3 regions of the Paenibacillus lentus genome follow, and region 3 is predicted to be linked to each of the others. Evidence: predicted binding sites of a transcription regulator. Region 3 holds the regulator's gene; each other region holds the start of a gene.

Region 1 (3,275 bases), 1.4 Mb from region 3:
CGCGGGATTGCGGAATAGCCACGGATATTCAGGTGCTCAGCGGGCAAGAGGCCATCTGCTGCTGCGGTCATTACATCTTTAGGTAGGTCAATGAGCACAGGGCCTGGTCTTCCCGTAGAGGCAATATGGAACGCTTCTTTGATGATACGTGGAAGCTCTGCGACATTCCTGACAACATAATTATGCTTAGTAACGTCCATGGTCATCCCATAAATGTTCACTTCCTGAAAGCTATCGCGTCCAATGAGTTGAGTGGATACCTGTCCTGTCAAGATGACCAGTGGAACGGAATCCATAAATGCGTTGGCGATCCCAGTAATGGCGTTCGTTGCTCCTGGTCCTGAGGTGACCAGCGCGACACCAGGTTTGCCCGTCACCCGGGCGTAGCCGTCTGCTGCATGGATGGCCGCCTGTTCATGCCGAGTTAATATATGCCGGATATGAGGGCAGTCGTACAGCGCATCGTAAATAGGAATAACCGCCCCACCGGGGTAACCAAAGATCGTGTTGACTTTCTCTTCGATCAGACAATCCAGTAGCAATTGGGCACCGATGGACGGAGCTTGCCGGACAGTATTGTTTTCTCTCATCAAGATCCCTCCATTTTGTTATTTTGACTATTTTACTGCGTTTCACGAACCCCGAAAGTGACCCTGGTCATACAGAGGTGCTACAGATATCAAAAAAGGAGAGCCGCAGCCCTCCTTAATGAATGGATGATTAGTTCTGTAGATGATGCGAATTTATGCTCGGTTCTGGCTAATTATGCCGCTTAACATTTTCATTCCTCCATACAAAGTGTAGAAGAAGGAATCAGGCGCATGGAGTGAGAAGGAAAGATATTGCTTAGGGTCGATCCCTAGCATTTTTTCAAATAAAGCCGCGGTATCATAGGCATAGAAGCAGAAGTAGGTATATTGAAACTCCGGCATTTTCTCTGCAATCGTCACAATCTCATTGGCATATAAATTGACATTATTACCAGCCTCAGCAATCATAGTCAGCGCATCGTCAAGATCTACAGAGATTTCGATTTTCTTCTGGTTGATGACTGTAATTTTGGCCACGTGTTAACGCTCCTTCCAGTCTTAGATTTTGCCGATTTTCACTTGAAAGGTTTCTGGCCCCTGTTCAATATACTCCCAAGTAAATTTGCCAGGATGCATAGATTCAAACTGAAAACGAAGAGGCACAGGGTCGTGATCATTAATAAGGAGCATGGCTTCTCCTTGTTGAAGGTCGTTGTATGCGGCAAAAATGGTCTTGTGCTTTAGTTGTGGCGGATATTCTGTTGCATTGACTGTCGTCTTAATATTGTTCATGGTTGAATCCTCCTGTAATTAAAATTTGATGTGTTTGCGATCATTATATCAAGCCAGCCTGATGACATTGTGATACAAATCACTTGTTGAGAATAAAAATAATGCTCTAAAATTAGGTATTTAGTCGTTGTTTAGCTTGAATAACACGAAAATCGACTCATTTAGACAATCTTCGACAAAGGATATAATGGTTAGAAGTTAAAAAGAAAGGGGGAAATGGCAGCATAATCCATAATTCCAAACACATCTAGGAGGTTTTACATCAATGAAACGGAGTGTGGCTATTCTATTATCCAGTGCCATGGCACTATCTATTTATTCGGCTATGCCGGCGGCAACGTCGGTGGCTGCGACCCAACAGAGCGCAGTGCAGACAGGAATTATTGTGGGCGGCGTCAATTTGCGTGACAAGCCCTCTGTGTCTGGAAAAGTCATTGGCTTTTTGAAGAAGGGTACAGCGGTTGAAGTTCTGGAGAAAAGTAACGGTTATTTCTATAAGGTGAAGAATGCTGAGGGAAAGACCGGTTATGTCAGCTCAGCGTCTAAATATATCTCGGTTCAAGGAGCAGCAACAACACCAGAGGTTTCAAGCTCCCAATGGAACGGCCGCGTCATATATGGAGTGAATCTGCGCAGCTTGCCTTCCACGTCGGGCAAGGTTATTAAAATGCTGAAGAAGGGTACTCGCGTAACGATTTTGGAGCAAAGTAACAGCTCTTTCTATAAAGTAAAGACCGATGAAGGCTTGACTGGTTATGTAAGTTCATCGAGTAAATATATACAGCGAGACGCATCCCAAGGGGGAGGTAACTCATCCCCTGCACCGCAGCCGACATTACCAGCGAATGTCAATAAGCAGGTAGATCAGGTGATCCAGACCGGGAAGAAATATTTGGGGACTCCCTATGAGTACGGATCCAATCGGAGAACGACAGCAACTTTTGATTGTTCTGACTTTGTAAAGCACATATATAAGGAGGCCCTGGGCATTACGCTGCCATCCGATTCCCGGAAGCAGGGGGCATGGATCAAGGAGAACAGCCAGGCAGTCCATCGCATAAGTGATTTGAAAGCAGGCGATCTTGTTTTCTTTATGAGCTATAGAGGCTCATCCGCTTCAGCCTATGCAGGAGTTAACAAGAATAGCGCACGGATAACTCATGTGGCCATGTATATCGGGAATGGGCAAATAATGCATACCTATTCTGTTAAATCTGGCGGCGTCCGGATCGATAAACTAAGTGGTTCATGGGAACATCGATTCTTATTCGGTGGAAGTGTACTGCGATAAGTCCTCAATCCTATCTTGAATATCAAATCGCTCCGCAGAACTTAGGGATTTCCTTAGTTCAGCGGAGCGATTTGTGCATCCTGGGTTTATTCTGTGTAATATATTAGTTATAGTCTGGAGTGTAGTTTGGCACTATAATCCAGGCTTTGCCGAGCCAAGTGTATATCTCAACCCAATAATCGTTGATGACTTGACCGGTTGGATGTACAAATTGCGGAGCAAGGGAGTTCAATAAATCTCCGTTCGGATTACTATACATACTAGTGATGCTCAGTAATTCAATAGGATTTGGGGCAATCACGGTTTCACCAGCCTGAATGATAGGCTCCTCCAGATTCTGCAATGGCGTTACTGTCTCTGCCTCTTCAGCTGCGGCTGAGGTAGCCAGAGCGGCAGAGACAAGCAGGGAAGCGGTAATAACTGATAATTTTTTCAATCGAAGTTCCTCCTTGAATATATATTTGGTTGTTTTCTTGCTCGTACTTATGTAATAAACAATCAAGCAACTTAAGAATCACTTAAAATGGTAGATTTTAATAAATGGTTGAAAAGGAGAGATTAAGGTGAGAAAAAAGCGGCCTAATTGGGGATTGCGCTTGCTCTTGTTTCTGCTGATTTTAATCGTGCTAGCGGCAGCTGCCATATGGTATATACGTCCGGAG
Region 2 (3,275 bases), 190 kb from region 3:
AGATATTCGGAAGTGATGGCCGGATATTCAGGAGCGACCTGCACTCCGGATTTCTCGTCCTTACCGCCGTTGATCGCGTACAGAAGCGCTTTGGCAAGGTTCGCACGAGCGCCGAAGAATTGCATTTGTTTCCCGATTTCCATCGCGGATACACAGCAGGCGATTCCGTAGTCGTCTCCATAAATCGGACGCATCAAATCGTCATTCTCATATTGGATTGAGCTTGTCTCGATGGATACTTTGGCGCAATATTTCTTGAACGCTTCCGGCAATTGCTCAGACCATAGCACGGTCAGGTTTGGCTCAGGCGCAGGACCCAGATTGTAAAGGGTGTGCAGGAACCGGAAGCTGTTCTTTGTTACCCGAGTAGTGCCTTGTACAGACATTCCGCCAATCGACTCCGTTACCCATGTAGGGTCACCACTAAACAGTTCGTTGTATTCCGGCGTGCGCAGGAATTTGACGATACGCAGCTTCATTACGAAATGGTCGACAAGCTCTTGCGCTTCCACCTCAGTAATCGTTCCTTCGGCAAGATCACGCTCAATGTAAGCATCAAGGAAAGATGATACGCGTCCAAGAGACATTGCCGCGCCATCCTGCTCCTTAATAGCAGCCAGGTAAGCAAAATAGAGCCATTGGAATGCTTCCTTCGCCGTTGTTGCTGGTCTGGAAATATCGAAGCCGTGCATTTCGCCTAGCTGCTTCAATTCACCGAGTGCGCGAATTTGCTCAGACAGCTCTTCACGCAGGCGGATAACATCCTCGTCGATCACATCGACTTCAAGACTTTTCAGCTCACTTTGTTTTTGCTTGATCAAGAAATCTACCCCGTATAGGGCAACACGGCGATAGTCGCCGATAATCCGACCGCGTCCATAAGCGTCTGGAAGACCTGTAATAATCCCAGCCTTACGGGCCGCTCTCATCTCGGAAGTGTATGCATCAAAAACGCCCTGGTTATGCGTCTTACGAATCGTTGTAAACATCTCAACAATGCTCTCTGGCAGATCAAATCCATAAGCCTTACATGCATTGAACACCATGTTAATACCGCCGAACGGACGGATCGTGCGTTGGAATGGCTCACTGCCTTGTACACCAACGATTTGCTCCTTTTCTTTATCCAAGTAGCCTGGAGCGTGAGATACAATCGTGGATGGCGTATTCACGTCAACATCAAGTACTCCGCCAGCTTCCCGTTCTTTCTTAGTTAGGTCGGATACGATATCCCATAGGGCAACCGTGTTATCTGTTGGTCCTACCAGGAAAGATTCATCTCCTAGATAAGGAGCAATGTTATTGTCGATAAAATCGCGAACATTAACTTCCTTCATCCATTTGCCTTTTTTAAAGCCTCTCCATGCGGACTGTACTTCTTTTACTTCTTTTTCAATCACCGACATCTTTATTCCCTCCATTTATATAATGTATGCGGGGTTGAAGGTTTATAAATCCCGCATCCTTGGATCCCTAAAATTTGTGATAATTTTCACAACTTTGACACTGATAAGCTATTAAATCTTTTATTCGAATCCACTTAACTCATCAACGTATAAAGGATCCTTATACTTGTAATGATAGTACAGATCGAATAAAAGGATTGTGACAAACATCACATTTCGAGTGATGTTTGTCACATTTTAATGAACAAGCGATTTTTTAGTTTTTAGAATTTTAATCTTTTTAATTTCTACTCTTCAAAGCGGCCATAGAACGCGTCACGGTATACTTCAGCAAGCTCGCTTACGAGTGGCAGCTTCGGATTCGCTGTCGTACATTGATCCTCAAATGCACGGTCTGCCAAGTAATCCACACGCGACTCGAAATCCTTCGCATCGAAGCCAAGTTCTTGGAAGCTTTCAGGAATGCCCAGCTTCTTGTTCAGCTCACGGATCGCTTTGATCAAGCTCTTCACGCCCTCTTCTGTCGTGCGTGCAGGCAATCCAAGAATACGGGCGATTTCCGCATAGCGCTCGTCAGCTACGAAGTTCGTATATTTTGGCCATGTCGCGAATTTCGTAGGTTTCTTCGCATTGTAGCGAATAACGTGCGGCATTAGGATCGCGTTAGTACGACCATGTGCGGTATGGTATTGACCGCCCCATTTATGCGCCAAGCTGTGGTTAATGCCCAGGAACGCATTGGCAAAGGCCATACCTGCCAGTGTCGAGGCATTATGCATTTTCTCGCGAGCCAGCTTGTCGCCAGTCAGCGCCGATTTCTCCAGGTATTGGAATACTAGTTGGATCGCTTTAATCGCCAGTCCATCCGTATAGTCGTTAGCCAAGACCGATACGTATGCCTCGATCGCATGCGTCAGAACGTCCATACCTGTGTCTGCTACTGCTACTTTAGGCAAGCTGTATACAAATTCAGGGTCTATGATCGCAACGTCTGGAGTCAGCTCGTAATCCGCCAAAGGATATTTCGTGTTGCCGTTGATTTTATCTGTAATTACTGTGAACGGAGTAACTTCCGAACCTGTACCCGAAGTGGTAGGAATCGCCACGAACTTCGCCTTTTGACCGAGACGTGGGTACTTGTAAGTCCGTTTGCGGATATCCATAAATTTCTGCTTCAAGTTATGGAATTCAGTATCCGGATATTCGTAGAATAGCCACATTCCTTTCGCAGCGTCCATTGGCGATCCGCCGCCGAGTGCGATAATGCAGTCTGGCTGGAATTTAGCCATCAATTCGGTACCACGTTCTACCGTCGTTGTCGATGGATCCGGCTCAACTTCCGAGAATACTTCGATCGCAACCGGAGTTTGGCGTTGACGCAAGTAGTGCTCCACTCTTTCTACGTATCCGAGTTGAACCATCATCGGGTCAGTTACAATCAGCACGCGGCTGATATCCGGCATTTTAGCAAGATATTGCGTCGAGTTTTTCTCGAAATAGATTTTGCTTGGCACTTTGAACCACTGCATATTCACGGTACGACGATTCACCCTTTTCACGTTGATCAAATTGACAGCTGTTACGTTCGACGAAGTCGAGTTGCGTCCGTAAGATCCGCAGCCCAGCGTAAGCGATGGCAGGTTCGTATTATAGATGTCACCGATACCGCCCTGCGAAGATGGCTGGTTCACCAGAATCCGGCAAGTTGGCATGCGATCCGAGAATTTTTGAATAATTTCTTCATTATTGGAATGGATGACCGACGAGTGTCCCATGCCTCCAAATTGAACGACTTCCAGTGCGCGGTCAATGCCTTGCTCAGCTGTTTTCACTTTGTAGCACGCCAGCACCGGACTCAATTTCTCTGCA
Region 3 (3,275 bases):
TAAATCTATCTCAATGCTATCTGATTATCTGGACAACAAGCCCTCAAATGCCGCTTGAGCTTCGTGGCGAATCCGCTCTTCATCCAATGTGAGACAAACGCCGTGCTTCACGATTTGTTTCCCATCAACCCATACATGCTCAACATCTTTCGGGCCTGCTGAGTATACGACATGAGACACATAATCGGTTCTAGGCACAAAATGCGCCTGCTCTGTATTAAGAGCGATGAAATCCGCCTTCATTCCCGCAGCAAGCTTGCCCGTATTGTTCAGGAACACCGATTGCGCGCCGTATTCCGTGCCCATTCGCAAAGCTTCCAATGCCGGCACAGCCGTTGGATCGCCCGATACCCCTTTATGGATCAAAGCGGCAAGCCGAATTTCCTCGAACATATCCAAATTATTATTGCTCGCTGCGCCGTCAGTTCCCAAGGACACAGTAACTCCTGCTTTCAGCAGCTCAGGAACTCGAGCCACACCGCTCGCCAACTTCAAGTTACTTCCCGGGTTATGGGAAATAGCGACTTTATGAGCGGCAAGCACTTCAATTTCCTCATCCGTCAAATGCACGCCATGCGCAAGCAAGGTCGGGCGAGAGAACATTCCCAGCTTAAGCAAGTGCTCTACCGGCCTCGCACCGTAATCGGCTACATTTTGCTCTACTTCGGCTTGAGTCTCTGACATATGGGTATGCATCGGCAAATCGAGATCATGCGCGGCTTGCACGAATTGCTCGATGTAGTCCGGCGGACAAGTATAAGGAGCATGCGGCGAAATCATCGTCGTTATCCGGCCGTTGGCTTTTCCGTGCCAGTTCCGGGCAAAAGCCACGGCTTCATCCAGCTTCTGCTTCTGGACCTCCGGCGGACAAAGACCGATTGCCCCGCGCATAAGCACGCCACGAATACCCGATTCCTCCGTTACCTGGGCAACCTGATCCATATGGTCATACATATCCAGAAAGGTCGTTGTGCCTCCTTTGATCATTTCCAGTACAGACAGCGCCGTCCCCCAGTATACATCGCTCCCTGTAAACTTTGCTTCCATCGGCCACATTTTCTCCTGCAGCCATTTTTGCAGCACCATGTCGTCCCCATAGCCGCGGAGCAGCGACATAGCCGCATGACCATGCGTATTGACTAAGCCTGACAGAAACAACAGTCCTCTGCCGTCCAGCACTTCGGCATCATCGCAGTGATCCGGACGCTCAGAACCAATATAGGTAAGAAGATCATCCTCAACGAGCATAAAGCCGTCGATAACGGTTTGATCCTGCTCCAAAACGGCAAATGTGCCGTTCTCAATTAACATTTTACGACTCATTAGAAGTTAGTTCCTTTCCATCATGCAAATAATAAGCTAGACTGAGCAAATCCGTCGTGAAATCGGCCGCATGAATTCTTACCTCTGGCGGAACCTTCAATATCGTTGGCGCAAAGTTTAGAATCGCCCCGATGCCAGCAGCCACAAGTTGATCGGCAACCCGCTGAGCTTCAAAATGGGGCACGGTAATAATTCCGATCCGAATACCTAATGCCTTTACTGTTTCAACGAGTTCATCGATCGGCTGTACAGTAATATTGTTGATTTTGCTACCGATTTTAGACGGTGCTGCATCGAACACCGCCACGATTTTCATATTATCCTTTAAATATGCATTATAGTTGGACAATGCTTGACCTAAATTACCAGCTCCTACAAGAGCTACGTTGATTTGCTGATCCAAATTTAGGATTTGTCTTATTTTCTCAATGAGATATGATACATCGTATCCGATGCCTTTACGACCAAAATCCCCAAAATAAGCTAGGTCTTTACGAATTTGCGCAGGATTGAGATCAAGTTTCTGACCTAGTTCCTGAGAGGACACCGTCGGCACTTCACGCAGGCTCAGCTCATTGAGGAAACGCAAATAAACAGGTAATCTGCGTACAACCGCATCGGAAATTTTCTCTGATTTCATAGCTTTTCTCCCCTTAAAATGGCGCGATATGAATTACGGTTATTGCTCCTTTACTTCCTGGACTTCGCAAACGTCAAGCCATTCGGAAATTCTCGGAACCATTTGCTCGGTCGGCATATGTTCCATTTTAGGCCCAGGCAGTGAATATAAAAAATACTTTCCATAGTAAGATTCCAAGATGCGCGTGTCGTAAACTACAACTATGCCGCGATCCTGCGAAGAGCGAACCAGGCGCCCAAATCCTTGCTTGAAACGTATGACGGCCTGCGGTACGGACAGCTTCATAAACGGATTCTTCTTCTCCTTCTGCAGCCGTTCGCTCTTCGCCTCTACAAGCGGATGATTGGGCGGCTGAAAAGGCAAGCGAACGATCGCCAGGCTTGTCAGCGCCTCTCCAGGAATGTCCACACCTTCCCAGAAGCTGCTCGTACCGAGCAAAACAGAGGCTTCCTGGCCTTGAAATCTACGAGTCAGCTTCGTGCGACTGCCGCTATCCATGCCCTGGCCAATGACGGTAATACCCTCGGAGGATAAATGCTCCTTCAGCGGTTCATAAACCTGTCGCAGCATACGGTAAGACGTAAAGAGCACCAGCATACGTCCGCGCGTAGCTACTGCCGTATCTGCCAGTGACTGCACCAGCATATTTACGAAATGCTCGTCCCCCACACTGCCCTTTACACTCGGAAAGTCCCGAGGAATGACCAGCAGAGCCTGGTTCCTATAGTTGAACGGAGAAGGAAGCATCGAGGTTAGCAGCCGATCGGTATCGGCAGCCTCCTGCAGTCCCAGTTGATCAATCATATACTGAAACGACTTATCCACGGACAAAGTAGCCGAGGTCATGACCACGCTCTTCTTTTTGTCAAAGAAGTAATTTTTGAGCTGTTTACTGACATCGATTGGAACCGCATATATCTGCAAAGAGCGACTGCGGTAGTTCCCGTTTCCTTCGATCCAATACACGGTTTCCTCGTCATCCAGCTTCATAAACGTACGAATAGCTTCCCGCTCCGTTGCCAGGTCTTTGAACAGACCATTAATATCCGTTAGCAAGCTGTCTGCTCCATAATCCTCCTGCTCTTCGCGAATATCGTTCATCATGCGTTCACCCTTACGGACTACCTCGCCAAGCAGGACATAAATATGATTTTCGAGCGCGCTAAGCGTATCCCAATCCTTAGGCTTCTTCTGCGGGTGTAAACGGAGAACGAACTGTCCAGGATCGCCAGGAGCCGCGTCACTGCGTTCGGGCATCAACGAGAATAACATCTCGCTGAGCTTATCCCAGCTCTCCTTCACGTCTATAAGC

What was found. The regulator Rex, encoded in region 3, represses fermentation and respiration genes when NADH is low (regulators of the CRP and FNR family bind a similar motif). The targets are predictions, from matches to a motif close to TTGTGAAATATTTCACAA.
Region 1: the regulator Rex is predicted to act here: its motif matches at 1,390-1,407, upstream of EIM92_RS08095 (DUF2249 domain-containing protein).
Region 2: the regulator Rex is predicted to act here: its motif matches at 1,481-1,498, upstream of pflB (formate C-acetyltransferase).

The regions. Positions count from the first base shown of each region.
Region 1 is NZ_CP034248.1:1,846,405-1,849,679, forward strand. It holds gene ilvB (biosynthetic-type acetolactate synthase large subunit) at 1-590, opposite strand, end outside; gene EIM92_RS08090 (hypothetical protein) at 744-1,067, opposite strand; gene EIM92_RS08095 (DUF2249 domain-containing protein) at 1,089-1,322, opposite strand; gene EIM92_RS08100 (C40 family peptidase) at 1,588-2,613, shown strand; gene EIM92_RS08105 (hypothetical protein) at 2,717-3,049, opposite strand; gene EIM92_RS08110 (hypothetical protein) at 3,177-3,275, shown strand, end outside.
Region 2 is NZ_CP034248.1:3,016,517-3,019,791, reverse strand. It holds gene pflB (formate C-acetyltransferase) at 1-1,406, opposite strand, end outside; gene adhE (bifunctional acetaldehyde-CoA/alcohol dehydrogenase) at 1,694-3,275, opposite strand, start outside.
Region 3 is NZ_CP034248.1:3,209,861-3,213,135, reverse strand. It holds gene EIM92_RS14445 (amidohydrolase) at 25-1,323, opposite strand; gene EIM92_RS14440 (redox-sensing transcriptional repressor Rex) at 1,313-1,963, opposite strand; gene dinG (ATP-dependent DNA helicase DinG) at 2,003-3,275, opposite strand, start outside.